4 regions of the Nonomuraea sp. NPDC002799 genome follow, and region 3 is predicted to be linked to each of the others. Evidence: riboswitches for the same ligand, from Rfam matches in the RefSeq annotation. Region 3 holds a riboswitch; each other region holds the start of a gene.
What was found. Region 3 has a riboswitch for cyclic di-AMP ahead of ACWD0F_RS08580 (C40 family peptidase). Riboswitches for the same ligand answer to the same signal wherever they lie in the genome.
Positions count from the first base shown of each region.

Region 1 (4,268 bases), on a different contig from region 3:
CACGTCTCTGGAGCCGACATGCCAGCAAAACGCTGGGCAGCCCCTGCGTTGCTCGCCTTGTCCCTGCCCCTGTTCGCCCCCCTGACCGTACTCACCCCACCGGCCGCCGCCGCGACCTCCTCGTCCGTCGCGGCCGCGCAGGGGCCGAACGCCTCGACGGTGCCGCTGGAAGAGATCAACGCGAGCGCGACCCAGGTCGCCTTCGGGTTGCGCCGCCCCACCGCCATCGCCGCACCCGACGACGGGACGAACCGGCTGCTCATCATCGAAAAGCGCGGCACCGTGCGGGTCTACCACCCGGACACCGGTCTCGCGGCGGCCCCGATCATCGACATCACCTCGGTGGTGGACGAATCCGACAACGAGCGGGGACTGCTCGGCATCGCCCTCGCACCCGACTTCGCCCAGAGCCAGAACCTGTACCTGGCCTACACCGCGCTGCCGGACGGCGCGGTGACCCTGGCCCGCTACGGGCTGTCCGACGCGCGACTCGAACCGCTGCTGTCCCAGGAACACGCCCAGTTCACCAACCACAACGGCGGTCAGCTCACCTTCGGCACCGACGGCAACCTGTACATGAGCATCGGCGACGGCGGCGGCTCCGGAGACCCCTTCGACAGCGGGCAGCGCCTGAACACCCTGCTGGGCAAGATCCTGCGCGTCGACGTGAGCCGGAAATGCGGGACTCTGGCCTACTGCGTGCCCAAGGACAACCCGTTCGTCGGTGTCGCGGGCGCCCGCGAGGAGATCTGGATGTACGGCGGGCGCAACCCCTGGCGCTTCTCCATCGACCACGCGGACGGTTCGATGTGGATCGCCGACGTCGGCCAGGGCCGGTGGGAGGAGATCAACCACATCAAGCCCGGACGGCAGGCCGGCGCGAACCTCGGCTGGTCCTGCTACGAGGGGCTGGAGGTGTTCGACGAGACCCAGTGCCGCTCCGACGCCGCGTACACCAAGCCGATCTTCACCTACTCCCCGTACACCGGTGGCTGCGCGGTCATCGGCGGACAGGTGTATCACGGCACGGAGTTCGCCGACCTGGTCGGCGGCACCTACATCGCCACCGACTACTGCTCCTCCACCGCGTGGGCGGTGCGTGCGGACGGCGCGGGCGGCTACCGCACGGCCGAGATCGGCGAGATGCCCACCCAGGTCACCGCGTTCGGCGCCACCCCGAAGGGCGAGTTGTACGTCGTCAACGACCTTCCCGGCGGCCTCCACCGCGTCTCGTTCGCCCGCGCCAAGCCGACCTGCCACATCGGGCACAAGCGACAGATCTGGGGCGGCGGCATGACCGTTGACCTCACCATCACCAACACCGGGAGCACGCCGATCAACGGCTGGACCCTGAAGTTCTCCGTCGCCCGGGGCCAGAGCATCATCTCGGACTGGAACACCGACCTCGTCCAGGGCGGTGACATCGTCACCGCGGTCAACGCCGCCCACAACGGCTCCATCGCCCCTGGCCGCAGCGTCACCATGGGCTACCTCGCCAGCCACACGGGCGACTCGTCCCTGCCGACCCGGTTCTCACTCAACAGGGACACCTGCGCCGTCAGCCCCTGACCAAGGCGGCACGGGTCGTTCTGAACGACCGCACACGAAAGCGGGTGCGGGACCGAAAACCGGTCCCGCACCCGCCTTTTGCGGTGCCCGCCGGCCGGGGCCGAAGGGACCGTTCGCAGGTAGCTCCTTGACGCTTCCGGGGCCTGGCAGGGCATCAAGAGGGGATTCCATTACGTGGGAATGACCCGGTGAAGGGGTGTGTTGTACAGAGTGACGCCGGAACGTATGTCGAGTCCGGCGCAACGGCCAGGGCAGTCCTTGACGGATCGCAGGTCTGGCCGGGCCCCACAAGAGGATCCTGTTACCCGGGAATTGCTCAAGTAGGGGCTGTGTTGTACACACGAACGGGGCCAAGACCGTGGTCATGAGCCGGTCTTCATCTGGTCTCCGTCGTGATCGTCCGAATTTCGGACGCAACACCGATCACCTGGATCGCAGGCAAATCGCCTGTACCGCTGAATCCGCCTGCGCGCGGAACCGGGGACCCATGTCTCACTCGGGGTGAATCGGCACGTCAAAAGTGCCGTAGGGCAGCTTCCACGCCCGAACCCGACAGCTAACCCGGCAAGCGGCATGGAAGCAAGGAGTACCGCCAGATGGCTACGAACCTTCTCACCCCTGCCCGCAAGAACCTCACCAAGATCGCCCTCGGCACCGTCCTCGCCGCCTCCGCGCTCGGCGCGCACGTGGCAGTGAACGCCGACACGACCGCCACGCACGGCACCGCTGCCGCGCAGACCGCCCAGAAGCAGGGCGCGGGCGCCACCGAGGCGAAGGTCAACGTCACCGCCCCGCAGGTCCTGGCCCTGGCCAAGTCCCAGGTCGGCACGTCCGAGAACGCCAGCGGTGGCGGCACCAAGTTCCAGAAGTGGTACTCGGACTCCGCCCGCGCCGCCGAGACCGTCCAGCGTGACGGCGGCAACAAGCAGGACTACCTGAACGCCGCCTGGTGCTCGATGTTCGTGTCCTGGGTCGGCGAGCAGAGCGGCGCCCGCTCGCAGGTCGGCTGGGACGCCTACACCGTCGCCCACGCCAAGTGGTTCGCCGCCAACGACCGCTGGGGCACCGAGGCCAAGCCCGGCGCCGTGGTCTTCTTCTCCTGGAGCGGCAGCAAGGACCTGAGCTCGATCAACCACGTCGGCTTCGTCGTCAAGGACAACCATGACGGCACGATCTCGACGATCGAGGGCAACACCGGCCACGGCAAGGTCGAGGAGCGGGTCCGTCCCACCTCGCAGGTCGTCGGCTACGGTTACCCGCACTACGCCGCCTGATCGCGGCCAGCTGGCCCCGGCAAACAGTATGGGCGGGGAACAATACCCGCCCGGTGCTGGTTGTGTACTACGTGGCCGGTGTGCTCAGTGTCCCCGGGCCTCACCTATTGCCTTCGCGGACTACCGTTCGGCTGGAGCCGCGTTGAGCCTTTCGCCGAGAGGCGACACGCACACCGGACACAACCTCATAGCTCGCTCGAAGACCCTGGTCACTGGAAACAGTGACCAGGGTCTTCTTGTTGTGCGCGGTGCCCTTAGGGTGATCGCGTGACAAGACATATCGCGTTCGACCGGCTGCACAACTTCCGGGATCTGGGCGGCTATCCGGGGGTTGACGGCCGCACGGTGCGGTGGGGCCGGCTGTTCCGGTCCGACTCGCTGGCCAAGCTGGCGGACGGAGACTGGGACCGGTTCCGGGCTCTGGGCGTGCGTACGGTGATCGACCTGCGTTATCCCTGGGAGATCGAGGCCAGAGGGCGGGTGCCCCAGCACGACGGGCTCGTCTATCACAACCTCAGCATCGAGCACCGCCCCTACGACCAGGCGGAGATCGATCCGGCCGTGGCCCCGTGGCGATTCCTGGCCGACCGGTACGCCGAGGTCGCGCTCGACGGGGTCGGAGAGCTGCGGCAGGCCCTGGAGGTGATCGCCGCGGCGGAGGAGCCGCTGGTGTTCCACTGCGCCTCGGGCAAGGATCGCACCGGGCTGGTGGCCGCCCTCGTGCTGTCCCTGCTGGGGGTCGCCGAGGACGACGTCGTCCGTGACTTCGCCCTGACCGAGCTGGCCACCGACCGGCTGCTCGCCGACTGGCGGGCCGCGCATCCGGGTCGCGAGCCGGGGTGGCCCGGATACGGGCGCGCGCCCGCCGAGATCATGCGGCTCTTCCTGGCGGACCTGACGGCCGCGCACGGATCCGTGCAGGGGTACGTCACGGAACGGCTCGGGCTGGACGAGGAGCTGACCCTGGAGCTGCGCCGGAGACTGCTCACCGGGTGAACGGGCCGCCGGGCCGGCTCATGGGTGAGCTGAACGAGCGGCGGTAGGCGGCCGGGGTGGTGCGCAGCAGGGTGTGGAAACGCCTGCGCAGGTTGGTGGCGGAGGACAGGCCGACCCGGACCGCGATGGTCTCGACCGGCAGGTCGGTCTCCTCCAGCAGGGCTCGGGCGGCCGTGACGCGCTGGACGAGCAGCCACTGCCCAGGGCCCATGCCGAGCTGTACGGAGAATCGGCGGGCGAGCGTGCGCGCGGACACCTGCGCCCGCGCGGCGAGGTCGTCCACGGTCAGGGGCTCGTGCAGGCGCTCCCCGGCCCAGTCGAGGATCGGGGCGAGGGAACCGGGCGGATGGCCGGGCGCGGGCGGCGCGGCGTACTGGAGCTGGCCGCCCTCGCGGTGCGGGGGCATGACCATGTGCCTGGCGAGCTGGG
Region 1 is NZ_JBSFVA010000013.1:40,018-44,285, forward strand. Features, by position in the region: gene ACWD0F_RS23760 (PQQ-dependent sugar dehydrogenase) at 58-1,569, shown strand; cyclic di-AMP (ydaO/yuaA leader) riboswitch at 2,013-2,155, shown strand; gene ACWD0F_RS23765 (CHAP domain-containing protein) at 2,166-2,843, shown strand; gene ACWD0F_RS23770 (tyrosine-protein phosphatase) at 3,111-3,839, shown strand; gene ACWD0F_RS23775 (helix-turn-helix domain-containing protein) at 3,829-4,268, opposite strand, start outside.
Region 1: it holds a riboswitch for cyclic di-AMP, as region 3 does, so the genes downstream of both, ACWD0F_RS23765 (CHAP domain-containing protein) here and ACWD0F_RS08580 (C40 family peptidase) in region 3, are expected to answer to the same signal.

Region 2 (4,268 bases), on a different contig from region 3:
ACGTACTTGTGCTCGCCGGCGTCCAGCCACACCACCTGGTCGCAGCCGTTCGCCACGGCCTGCCGCTGCGCCACGAAGGCGGCCGCGTAGTTGCCGCCGCACTTGGCGAAGCCGGTGCCGCCGGGGGCGGCGCGCGTGTACTCCGTGGACAACCAGACCGAGACGGGCTTGATGCCCCCCGTGAAGTAGGAGCCCGCCGGGGAGGCGATGACCAGATACTTGTAGGACTTGGAGGGATAGTTGACCCCGAGCCCGGCCTGGGTGGCGATCATGAACGGGCGCAGGTAGAGGCTGTGGCCCTCGGCCGTGGGCACCCACGCCTGGTCGGTCTCCACCAGCAGTTCGAGCGAGTCGACGAAGGTCTCCTCGGGCAGCTCGGGCATGGCCATGCGGAGGGCCGAGCGGTTGAAGCGGGCGGCGTTGGCGTAGGGCCGGAACGTCACGATCGAGCCGGTGGTCTGCCGATAGGCCTTGAGGCCCTCGAACAGCTCCTGCGCGTAGTGGAAGACCGAGGTGGCCGGATCAAGCGAGAGCGGGCCGTACGGGAGAAGCCTGGCGTCGTGCCAGCCCTCGCCCTCCGTGTAGTCGACCGAGATCATGTGGTCGGTGAAGGTCTGCCCGAATCCCGGGTTCGCCAGTACCTGCTCCCGCTCGGCCGCGGTGCGAGCGTGGTCGGATAGCTGCACGTCGAAGCTGAGCTTCTGAGCGATGGTCATGACGTCGGTCCTTCTCTCTGCGACTACTGCGAAATCTAGCGAAACTACCAGTTCTCCGGTTTTCGATGCCGGACAGCATCCTCGCGGAGGGCAGCTCGTACTTCCTATTGTCTCGCTATATGGGATGACAAGCGGCCGATGGGGTGGTTGGAACCTGCGGACGCGAAAAAGCGCCCGGCAGTCCTCATCGGACCGCCAGGCGCTGTGGGGGGCTAGGCGGTCCTAGCCGGATACTCGCGCGGTGATGTCGTTGCCGATCTCGCTGGTGCTGCGACCGGCCCAACCGGCCAGCCGGTCCACGATGTCGTCGGCGACCGCCTGCTCGACCCTGGCCGCCTCGGTGTGCAGGCCCAGGTGCGAAAGGAGCATGGCGACCGACAGGATGGTGGCGGTCGGGTCGGCCTTGCCCTGCCCGGCGATGTCGGGGGCGCTGCCGTGCACCGGCTCGAACATGCTCGGCGCGGTGCCCTCGGGGTTGATGTTGCCGCTGGCCGCCAGGCCGATGCCACCGGCGATGGCCGCGCCGAGGTCGGTGATGATGTCGCCGAACAGGTTGTCGGTGACGATCACGTCGAACCGCTCCGGCTGGCTCACGAAGAACATCGTGGCCGCGTCGATGTGGCTGTAGTCGGTCGTGACCTCGGGGAACTCCTCGGCCACCCGGTTGACCGTGCGCTGCCACAGGTCGCCCGCGTAGGTGAGCACGTTGGTCTTGTGGACGAGCGTGAGCTTCTTGCGGGGCCGCGACTGGGCCTTCTGGAACGCGTAACGCACCACGCGCTCGACGCCGTAGGCGGTGTTGAGCGACTCCTGAGTGGCGATCTCGTGCGGCGTGCCGCGCCGCATGACGCCGCCGGTGCCCGCGTAGAGGCCCTCGGTGCCCTCACGGACGACGATCATGTCGATGTTCTCGGCCGGGGTGTCGGCCAGCCGCGTCTCCACCCCGGGGAACAGCTTGACCGGGCGCAGGTTGACGTAGTGGTCGAACGCGAACCGGAGCCGCAGGAGCAGGTCGCGCTCCAGGATGCCCGGCGGCACGCTGGGGTCGCCCACGGCGCCGAGCAGGATCGCGTCGTAGCCGCGCAACTCGTCGAGCACCGCGTCGGGGAGCGTCTCGCCGGTGCGGTGATAGCGCGCGGCTCCCAGGTCGTAGTGGGTGGGCTCGATCTTCGTGCCCACGGCTTCCAGGACCTTGAGTCCTTCGGCTACGACCTCGGTGCCGATGCCGTCACCAGGGATGACGGCCAGGCGGATGTTACGCGACTCCATGGGCCGTACCTTACCGGCTCGTCTCGACTGACGGGCACACCGTCTCATTTTTTGGACGTCCGATTTGTTAGGTATTGCGCCTTTTTGACCGTTTCGTTAGAGTCCGAGACGCCTAATCCACACAGCCGCTGTGTGGAGCCGGGGACCCACTTTCCCCCCAGGGGCGAATCGGCACCCGCCGTAGGGCTACTTCCAGGCCCGAGCCCGTCAGCTAACCCGGTCGGCCACATGGAAGGACAGTTCACTGTCTCGCATCGCCATTCTCGTGGTGGCGGGCACCGCCGGGCTCTTCGCCCTGGCCGGCCCCGCCCAGGCAGCAGCCGCCCCCAAGGCCGCCCCCAAAGACGGCTCCGAAACGACGACCCTGACCGGCCCCCAGGTCAAACGTATCCAGCAGGCACGCGACAAGCCCGCCTGGAAGACCGCCCTCGACTTCGCCATGGACAAGCAAGGCGTGCCGTACGTCTGGGGCGGAACCAGCAAACGGGGTTACGACTGCTCGGGGCTCATGCTCCGGGCCTATGAGAAGGCGGGGATCGAGCTGCCCCGCACCGCCGCGGAGCAGTACGGCGCCTTCGACAAGAAGATCACCTGGAACGATCTAAAGCCAGGTGACCTGGTCTTCTTCAGCGGCCTCGGGCACGTGGGCATGATCTCCAAGCCCGGTTTCATGGTCCACGCGCCGCACACCGGTGACGTGGTGAAGGAGGAGCGGCTGTCGGCCTGGCGCAGGACCGCCTTCGTCGGCGCGGTCCGCCCCGACCCCAAGGGCGTACGACAGTGGGCCGAGCAGCGCCGCACTCCGGCGCCCTCGATGCTGACCGCGACCCTCTGACCAGCGCCGGGTGGCCCCGCGACGGCGGGGCTGCCCGGCGGCCGGCTCATTCCGCCGGGTGGACAGAGCTCGGCTCGTTCCGCCGGCGGAATTCCGGGACCGCGTCCTATCGGCCGGAGTCCTGGGGGGCGCCGCCGTTGTCCCTGCGGTCCAGCGCGATCTGCACGGCCTCGACGGCCTCGTCCTCGTGCTCCTCGGCACGGTTCCAGGCATACATCTCGTACATGTGAGTCATCTCTTTTCGCGGGCGCGTTCCAAAGGACGTCGGATCCCGGTCGCGAACCCGACCGGGCCTGATCTCGTGGTCCGGGTCACGGACCGAACGAAAGGGACTTGACGGCCGACGCGACGCCGCACACCGCGGCGGGTCGTCGACCTGCCCTAACAGGCCCCGCCGCGGCAGGTAATAAGTACGAGAACCTGGCGCATTTCCGTCAACGATACCCCAGCCATCTCGTTGGACGTCCTACTATCTCGCATGGTGAGACGAAAAAGGCCGCCGTCCCCGGTGGGGACGGCGGCCTGCGCGACTGGGGGAGGTCAGTCCTCCAGGTCCACCGAACGGCCGCTGTCGGCGCCGATCTCGGCCACGATCTGCTCGACCACGTCGGCCGGGATCGCGGAGTCGACCGTCAGCGCGATGAGCGCCTTGCCGCCCTTGACGTCACGGGCCACCTGCATCGAGGCGATGTTGATGCCGTGCTCGCCGAGGAGGCGGCCGACCACGCCGACGATGCCGGGACGGTCGGCGTAGGTCAGGAAGCACAGGTGAGCCGTCGGCTCGATCTCCATCTCGTAGCCGTTGACCTCGACGATCTTCGTGATCTGGCGGGGCCCGGACAGGGTGCCGGAGACCGAGACCTGGCGGCCGTCGGCGAGCACGCCGCGCACGGTCACCACGTTGCGCCAGTCAGGGCTCTCCGAGCTGGTCACCAGCTCGACGCTGAGGCCGCGGTCCTTGGCGAGCAGCGGCGCGTTGACGTAGGTGACCTGCTCCTCGATCACGTCGGCGAACACGCCCTTGAGCGCGGCCAGCTCGAGCACCCGCACGTCCTGCGCGGCGATCTCGCCGCGTACCTCGATGTCGAGCTTGGTGGCGACCTCGCCGGCCAGCGCGGTGAAGACCCGGCCCAGCTTCTCGGCCAGCGGCAGGCCCGGCTTGACGTCCTCGGCGACCGCGCCGCCCTGGACGTTGACGGCGTCCGGCACGAACTCGCCCGCCAGCGCCAGCTTCACGCTCCGCGCGACCTGGGTGCCGGCCTTCTCCTGGGCCTCGTGCGTGGAGGCGCCCAGGTGCGGGGTGGCGACGACCTGGTCGAGCTCGAACAGCGGGCTGTCGGTGCACGGCTCCTTGGAGAAGACGTCGAGCCCGGCGCCCGCGACACGACCTTCCTTGATCGCCGAGTAGAGCGCGCCCTCGTCCACGATGCCGCCGCGCGCCACGTTGA
Region 2 is NZ_JBSFVA010000017.1:92,809-97,076, forward strand. Features, by position in the region: gene ACWD0F_RS28460 (branched-chain amino acid aminotransferase) at 1-716, opposite strand, end outside; gene ACWD0F_RS28465 (3-isopropylmalate dehydrogenase) at 939-1,985, opposite strand; cyclic di-AMP (ydaO/yuaA leader) riboswitch at 2,085-2,226, shown strand; gene ACWD0F_RS28470 (C40 family peptidase) at 2,251-2,820, shown strand; gene serA (phosphoglycerate dehydrogenase) at 3,361-4,268, opposite strand, start outside.
Region 2: it holds a riboswitch for cyclic di-AMP, as region 3 does, so the genes downstream of both, ACWD0F_RS28470 (C40 family peptidase) here and ACWD0F_RS08580 (C40 family peptidase) in region 3, are expected to answer to the same signal.

Region 3 (4,268 bases):
ACGGGACGGCGTCGAGAAGGAGCGCTCGGAGGTCCTCAAGCTGATCACGCAGCAGAAGAAGCTGCTCAAGAAGCTGGGGGCCTACCGGCCGGGCAACCCGAACAGCGTCGGCATCCCGTACACGGGGCCGGCCTCGGGTAACGCGGCGGCGGTGTTGCGGTTCGCGTTCGCGCAGGTCGGCAAGCCCTACATCTTCGGTGGGACCGGGCCGCGCGGATACGACTGCTCGGGGCTGACCCAGGCGGCGTGGCGGGCCGCGGGGGTGACGTTGCCGCGTACGACCTGGCAGCAGTGGTCGTGGGGGCAGGGGCGGACGGTGAAGCCGAGCGATCTTCAGCCTGGGGACCTCATTTTCAGCTCCGGTCTCGGGCATGTCAGCATTTATGCGGGTAACGGGCAGATCGTCCATGCGCCGCAGACGGGTGACGTCGTCAAGGTGGTCAAGCTCTCCTCCTACGGCGGCCGCATCGTCGGGGCCGTTCGGCCGTGAGGTTCGCCCGGGTCTGATGTGAGCCTGGTGGCGGCCTGTTTCGGTCGGCGCCAGGTTCCTTTTCGGACATGGCCGCGGTGGAACGGCCGGGGTTCAGGCCGTGGGTGCGGTCAGGGTGGCGAGGAACGCGGAGACGGCGGGAGAGCGGCTGCCGTCCCCGGGCAGGGTGGCGGCGAGGATCGTCCGCGACGGCAGGGCAGGCGTGGGCCGCAGCAGCCGGATGTCGCGCCGGGCGGTCGAAACCCCCGCGATCGACGGATACAACATCACCCCCACCCCGGCCGCCACCAGCCCCTGCCTGCCGTTCCAGTCGTCACACACGTGGCTGATCCTGGGCGCGCCGCCGAGCGCCGCCGCGAGCTGGGAGACAGGCCCGAGACAGTCGGGATGGGTGCCGTCGATCCACGGCTCTTCCGCCAGGTCCCGCAGCCGTACCCGAGCCCCCTTCGCCAGGGGATGACCGGCCGGCAGCGCCACGAACAGCTCGTCCTCGGCGAGCGGTGTGACCTCGACGCCTGCGGCCGTGTCCCAGGAGGTCAGCAGCGCCAGGTCGGCGTCGCCGTCCAGGACGGCCGCGCACGGGTCAGGTTCCCCTGAGCGCACGGTCAGCGCCAGCTCGACGTCAGGGTGCCGCTGCGCGAAGGCGCGGAACCGTTCCGGCAGGTAGCTGGTGGCCGCGCTGGGGAAGGCCGAGACCCGCACCCGCCCCGCCTGCGCGACGGCGAACGCCCGCAGCCGCGTCTCGAACAGCCTCATCCCCTTCAGCACCTCCCCGGCCTGCTCCAGCGCGGCCAGCCCGGCATCCGTGGGCCGCACGCCGCGAGGCAGCCGGTCGAACAGGCGCACTCCGGTCCGCCGCTCCAGCGCGCCGATCTGCCGGGAGACGGCGGGCTGGGTCATCGACAACTCCTGCGCCGCCGCCGAGAACGATCCCAGCCTTCCGACCTCGGCGAGCACCTTCAGCGACCACACATCAAGCATGTGTGCAGCTTATGGGTCGCATGCCGAACCCGCAGTGGTGCTCATACCGCTCGCTCGGCCATCCTCAGGCGTATGGAGACAATGGACAACAATCAGCTCACCTGGCTCGGCGACGTGCTCGGCAGCGGGCGGTCACGGGTGCTCGACGCCGGGTGCGGACGGGGCGAACTGGCCGCCGCGCTCCTGGGGCGGGGCCACGACGTGACGGCGATCGACGTCTCGGAGCACGCCGTTGCGGCGGCCCGGGGCGCCGGGGTGCCCGCGCGGCGGGCCGACTTCGCTTGCTACTACGACGAAGAGCCGTTCGACGCGATCGTCATGTCACTGTCGCTGCACCACATGCACCCTTTGACGGCGGTGCTGGATCGCGCGTCCGCCCTGCTCAGGAGAGGTGGGCTGCTGGTCGTCGACGAGTTCGCCTGGGACTGGGCCGACCCGGCGGCGGCCGCCTGGTTCTACGATGCCGGATCGTTGCTGGCCGCCGCGGGGGTGGCGGATTTTCCGCGTGAGCCCGGCCGTGATCCGGCCGAGCGGTGGCGGGCGGCCCACGCGGACCACTCGTCCGCCGTCGACATGCTGGCCGCCGTCGGGGAGCGGTTCGAGGCGCCGGACGTACGGCCAGAGCCCTACTTGTCCCGATATATCGCCGGAAAGCTGATAAATGGCGGCACTGGCGTCGTGGACGAGTTGTGGCGCATCGAACGGGAGCGGATCGCGTCCGGGCGATTGCCGCACACCGGCTTCCGCTTGACCGCGCAGCGGATGTGACGGATGTGACGGATGTGACGGGTGGGACCTGACACAGTCAGCCGTCCAGAAGTGTGAGAAGGGTCACTTTTCGATAACAGAACCTGGTGCTCCAGCAGGGGTTTCGAACCTTACTGACCCCTTTTTCTGATCTTTACAAGCTGGCTGGTGTTTTGCCGATTCTTGACCTCTCGGCGTAGCTTCTGGCGTCGCGGCGAACAAGCCATGTCAGCCGCGAGCCGACATCGGTTCCCCCGATGTGAGCCAGATAAGAATCCGCCGGTCACCGCTGATCTTTCCCAGAGCAAAACCTTGATCAGCGGCTTCGACCTGCCGAATCCGTGCAGCCAGGAGCACGGAACCGGGGACCCAGCGATCCCCCTTTGCAGGGATCAGGGGTGAATCGGCGCGCCATTCGCGCCGTAGGGCGACTTCCAGGCCCGAATCCGTCAGCTAACCCGGTAGGCGTTCGTGGAAGACACAAGGAGAAATCCTGTCTACCTCCCTGCACAACCCCCGCCTGTCCCGCATTGCCCTGAGCGGCGTAGCGCTCACCATGACCGTGACGGCCGGAGGTTTGGTCCTCCAGGCCCCCACGGCCCAGGCGGCGACCAGAGGTTCGGCCGGAATCTCCACGGTCAAGGCGGTCAAGGCCGTCGCCGTGACCGCGAAATCGGCCAAGGCCACCTCCAAGAGGTCGGCCAGAATCGCCCGGCAGAAGGTGAAGGCCCGCAGGGCCGTCGCGGTGGCCAAGGGCCAGGTCGGTGATCCGTACCGTTACGGAGCCACCGGACCCGGCTCGTTCGATTGTTCCGGTCTCGTCCAGTACGCCTGGAAGAAGGCCGGGGTGAGACTCCCGCGCGTGGCGAGCAGCCAGTTCGTCCGTATCAGGACCAAGATCTCTTGGCGCAATCTCAAGCCAGGCGACCTGATGTTCTTCAGCGGGCTCGGCCACGTGGGCATGTATGTCGGCAAGGGCAAGATGATCCATTCGCCTCGGACAGGCGAGCGGGTGCGCATCGACAAGCTGGGCGGGTGGCGCAAGTCGTCGTTCGTCGGCGCGGTCCGTCCCGGCGCGTGAAGAAGCCCCGCCCGAATCTTTCTCATTCGGGCGGGGCTCTTCTCATCGGCGCTCTTTTGCGGCAGACGTTTTTAGATGATTTTTTACGGCGGAGCCAACGGCACGCCATCCGCCGCACGTGGCGAGGGCCTCCAGGGAGACGGCCTCTGACCCGCACACCCGCCCCGCCGTTACGGCGCACCGCCGGCCGGCGAGGTGGTGCACGGGGCTGGGTGTGGCGCGTGGGCGTGCGCGGCGTTGGATGTGGTGCGTGGGCGTGCGCGGGGCTGGATGTGGCGCCCTGGGTGTACGCGGGGCGTACACGGCCGCTGTGGAGGTGCGCAGGCCCCTCAGGGTGGCGCTGGGGCGCTCAGGGCAGGGGATGGGGCCGACTACGATCGGGCATCGTGTCCGAGCCGGTGAGCCGACGAGCGGCAGTCACCTGCCTGCTCCTGCTCGCCGTGCCCGCCAGCGCCCCCACCCCTGAATCGCCCGTCCTTCCCCCCGGCGTGCGGGAGTTGTGGAGCGAGGGGCAGGTCGTCGCCCACGGGGTGTACTCCGTGGTCGTCGGGCATCACGTCGCGCCCGTGCCGGTGGATGAGCTGCACGAGATGGCCCGCCGGGCGGATACGGCAGGGCAGCGGGTCTCGGCCGTGCTCGGCAGGCGTGTGCGGCCTGTGGTGGTCGTTCCGGCGAGCACCGGGGAGGCGGCCGCGCTGGCCCGGGTGCCGAGGGTGGACGGGCTGGCGGCGGTGGCCGACGGCGGGCGGGTGATCGTCGTGCCCGAGTTCTTCGCCAGGCTGAACTCCACCGGCAAGGACGTCGTTCTCACCCACGAGCTCACCCATGTGGCGGCCGGCACCGAACGCCTGCCGATCTGGTTGTACGAAGGCTTCGCCGACTACGTCGCCTACCGCGACGCCGGGTTGCCCGTGAAGATCGCCGCCGCCGAGCTCACCGCCGAGGTGCGCGCCGGACGACTGCCGAGCG
Region 3 is NZ_JBSFVA010000003.1:389,529-393,796, reverse strand. Features, by position in the region: gene ACWD0F_RS08595 (C40 family peptidase) at 1-490, shown strand, start outside; gene ACWD0F_RS08590 (LysR family transcriptional regulator) at 584-1,471, opposite strand; gene ACWD0F_RS08585 (class I SAM-dependent methyltransferase) at 1,544-2,239, shown strand; cyclic di-AMP (ydaO/yuaA leader) riboswitch at 2,540-2,701, shown strand; gene ACWD0F_RS08580 (C40 family peptidase) at 2,775-3,299, shown strand; gene ACWD0F_RS08575 (hypothetical protein) at 3,686-4,268, shown strand, end outside.

Region 4 (4,268 bases), on a different contig from region 3:
TTCAGCAGGAAGAAGTCGTAGGCCACCCAGAGGATCGTCACGATGATGGACGTGATCACGCCCACCACCAGCGTCGAGAACAGACCGCTGCTGCTGCCGTCCAGCGAGTTGTAGCTGGCCACGAAGATCGCCACCATGATGATGCCGATGACGAGGTTCACGATGAAGAGGATGACTCCATCGATGAGCCTAGCCACCAGCCGCTGCCACCACTCCGCCAGCGGAGCCGGCGCGCCGGGCGGCTGCACGCCGACCGGCTTGCCGTAAGGCTGCCCGTAGCCGGGCTGACCGTAGGCCTGCTGCGGCTGCCCGTACGCCTGACCGTACTGCTGCTGGTCGCCGTACTGCTGCTGGCCGTAGCCGGGCTGGGCGTAACCGGGCTGGGACTGCTGCTGCTGCCCGTAACCCGGCTGCTGACCGTAGCCCTGCTGCTGCCCGTAGTCGGGCTGGGACTGCGGCTGCTGACCGTACTGCTGGCCGGAGGCCGGCTGCTGGCCGTAGCCCTGCTGGCCCGACTGCGGCTGCTGACCGTAGCCCGGCTGCTGCCCGTACTGCTGCTGCTGGCCGTAGTCAGGCTGCGCCTGCTGCTGGCCGTAGTCAGGCTGCTGCTGCTGACCGTACTGCTGCCCGGAGGCCGGCTGCTGGCCGTAGCCCTGCTGGCCCTGGTTGTACTGCTGCTGCTGACCGTAGTCCGGCTGGGACTGCGGCTGCTGGCCGTACTGCTGGCCATAGTCGGGCTGGGCCTGCTGTTGCTGCCCGTAGCCCTGCTGCTGGCCATATTGGGGCTGCTGCCCGTACTGGGGCTGCTGCTGGCCGTAGCCCTGCTGGGGCTGCTGGCCATAGCCCTGCTGAGGCTGCTGCCCGTACTGCTGCTGCTGGCCGTAGCCCTGCTGCTGGCCGTACTGGGGCTGCTGCCCGTAGGCGTCGTCCGTTCGGTAGCCGACCACAGTCACATCGGGGTCGGGCTCGCCGGGATGGCGGCCCGCGTTCTGCTGCCCGTATTGGGGTGTGCCAGGTGCAGAATTCTCGCCGGATTCGTCCTGTGGATACGGCGGCTGTCCGGTGCTCACCGTGTCACCTCGCTTCGAGTGCGCATGTGGCACGTGTCAGGACACATGCCTGTGCTGCCCAACGTATCGACATAGGTATCAACAATCACCTTTCCAGATGGTCAAGGTCTGCGTCACCCGATGTCAGATGGAGCAGCATGCGGGTGTTGCCCAGGGTGTTCGGCTTGACGTGCTCCAGGTCGAGGAACTCCGCCACACCCTCGTCGTACGAGGCCAGAAGTTCGGCGTAGACCTCGGGGGACACCGGGGTGCCCTGGATGGGCCGGAACCCGTGCCTCGCGAAGAAGTCGACCTCAAAAGTCAGACAGAATACACGCCGCAGACCCAGATCTTTCGCCTGCTGTATCAGAGCCGAGACGATCCGGTGGCCGACGCCCATGCCCCGGCTCTCGGGGTCCACGGCCACGGTACGGACCTCGGCGAGATCCTCCCACAACACGTGGAGCGCGCCGCAGCCGACCACCTGCCCGCCCAGATCGGCCACCCAGAACTCCTGTACGTCCTCGTACAGCGTCACCGTCGCTTTCTCGAGAAGCCGCGGGCCCGCGCCCGCATAGGTGTCGACCAGCCGCCTGACCGCCCGCACATCGGGCGTGCGGGCACGCCTGACCACCACCGCGGTCTCCGGCACTATCGATTCGGCCACCTGCTCCATGGCACTCCAGGGTACAGATGTCATTACGGCTCAGCCCTAACTCCCATCTCTCGGCCCATCCTGTTACATCTCGTCGCCAGACGAGCACAGGACCCGCACCTGGCCCAGACCTCCGGCGGAACCGCCGACAAAGAGGACATAAAGCCCCTTCCGCACAGGTGATCACGAGATCACCTTGTGACCCTTCAGTTGTGAAACCTCTACAGATCCGGCAGTTCTGGTTGAGCACGAACCCGGAGTGCATTAGTGTCCAGCGACGATGTTCCCCGCGTGTCGCGCGAGGAACACGCCCAATTCCCGCAAGGGAAGCCGGGGAACCGCCGGTGGCGCAGCCAGCGCCGCCATTGGGGTGAATCCGAGTCTCTCGGTAGGGCTGCTCCGGCCCGAACCCGTCAGCTAACCCGGTAGGCGTTCGACGAGAGGAGCTGGTTGGTGAAGCGCACGCTCAGCGGCGAGGGCAGGTCCGCGGGCAGGCATGCCCGCCCTCCGGAACGCGCGCGGCGGTCGCACCGCCTCGGTGTGGTGAGTATCACCATCGCCACGCTGCTGTTCGCCATCCCTTTCGCCCCGGCGTCCGCGGATCCGAAGCCCTCGCTGAAGGATCTCGCCAACCAGGTCGAGAAGATGCACACCGAGATCGAGACGCTGAGCGAGCAGTACAACGGCCAGCGGGAGAAGCTCAAGACCGCCAAGAAGTCCTCAGAGGCCGCACAGAAGACGCTGACGGCCAGCGAGGCCGATCTCGCCACCAAGCGTGCCAAAGCCGTCCTCCTCGCGCAGGACGCCTACATGTCGGGCGGCCTGGACCGGGCTCTGGCGTTCGCCACGACCGACGACCCCGCGCGTTTCCTCGACCGCGCCGCGACGACGTACGCGATCGAGCAGCAGCAGGGCGAGGAGGTCAACCAGGTCACCAAGGCCATGGACGCCGCCACCCGCGCCCGCGCCGGAGCCAAGGCGCGCATCGACGAGGTCCAGGGGCTCGTCACCGAACTCGAGTCCAAGCGCGACAAGATCACCAAGCTGGTCACCAAGGTCGAGAGCAACCTGTTCAGACGGGCCATCGGCGAGGCCGGCCAGCCGGGCACCCGGGCCGTCCGGGTCAACCTGCCGATCATCGGCACCGGCAAGGCCGCGCAGGCCGCGAGGTGGGCCCTCACCCAGCAGCTCAAGCCGTACGTCTGGGGCGCCGAAGGCCCGAGCTCCTTCGACTGCTCGGGCCTGGTGATGGCCGCCTACCAGCGAGTGGGCATCTCACTGCCGCACTACACCGGCGACCAGTGGACCGCGGGCCGGCACATCTCGCGCGCGGAGATGCGGCCGGGCGACCTGGTGTTCTTCTACGGCGACCTGCACCACGTCGGCATCTACATCGGTGGCGGCATGATGGTGCACGCTCCTCAGACGGGTGACGTCGTCCGCATCGCGTCCCTGGACAGGCGGCCGTTCGCCGGCGCCGTGCGCATCGCCGACTGACGGCCACCGGCACCAGGCAGGGGCCATGCGAGCCGCCGGCCCTGAGTGAGCCGGCCCCGGATGAGCCGGCCCCGAAAGGCCGGCCTTGGATGGGCCGGCGCTCTAGATGAGCTGGCGGCGCGCCGCCCACGCCACGGCCTCGATGGCGGTGGCGACACCGATACGGTCACAGATGCCCCGTAAGCGCCGGCGTACCGTGCGGCCGCTGATATCCAGACGTCTGCCCACCCGATCGACCGTCACTCCCTTGGCCAGCTCCGCCAGCAACGCCAAATCCGCATGGCTCAGATCAACGCCTTCAGTGAGCACATCCATCGGGAGCCCTCCCCCCCAACAGCAAGACCTGGACCTCTCCGCCGGGCCAAAGCCGCTCCTCGCAGACGGTAAACGCATCGTGGAAAGGTCGTCAAGCATGACAATCTGCGCCCTTGACGAGGGCTATTGACATGATCCCTTATATATGACGTACTCGCCATATGCCCGGACACCCAAGCCTGCGATGAACGATCTCAACGGTGCTCCTCCCGCGCCGGAACCGCCGCCAATGAGCGCCACCGACGTTCTGGGTTTCGATCCGTTCAATCCGCATTTTCTGCGTGATCCTTACGCCCGCTACCGCGAGATGAGCGCGCGCGGCCCCATCTTCCCTACGCGCGGCGGGCTCCTCGCCGTCACCACCCACGAACTGTGTACGGCGGTGCTCCGCGACCCCCGCTTCGGCCATGGAACGGTCCCAATAGCCGACAGAAGCGCTGGTCAACCGGTGGAATCGTTCCTCTTCATGGACCCGCCCGACCACACCAGGCTGCGTGCCCTGGTCAGCAGGGCCTTCACCCCGCGCATGCTCGAACGCCTCCGCCCGCGCATCGAGGCGATCACCGCCGAGCTGATCGGCTCGCTGCCGGAGGAGGCCGACCTCATTTCCGGTTTCGCCTATCCGCTGCCGGTCATGGTCATCACGGAGTTGCTCGGCGTGCCGCCTGAGGACTATGAACGTTTCCGCGGGTGGAGCGAGACGCTCGCTCGCAGCCTTGACCCGATGCTTACAGATGACCTCGTATCGGAAA
Region 4 is NZ_JBSFVA010000002.1:49,233-53,500, reverse strand. Features, by position in the region: gene ACWD0F_RS04140 (RDD family protein) at 1-1,070, opposite strand, end outside; gene ACWD0F_RS04135 (amino-acid N-acetyltransferase) at 1,156-1,725, opposite strand; cyclic di-AMP (ydaO/yuaA leader) riboswitch at 2,003-2,152, shown strand; gene ACWD0F_RS04130 (NlpC/P60 family protein) at 2,248-3,201, shown strand; gene ACWD0F_RS04125 (LuxR C-terminal-related transcriptional regulator) at 3,304-3,516, opposite strand; gene ACWD0F_RS04120 (cytochrome P450) at 3,965-4,268, shown strand, end outside.
Region 4: it holds a riboswitch for cyclic di-AMP, as region 3 does, so the genes downstream of both, ACWD0F_RS04130 (NlpC/P60 family protein) here and ACWD0F_RS08580 (C40 family peptidase) in region 3, are expected to answer to the same signal.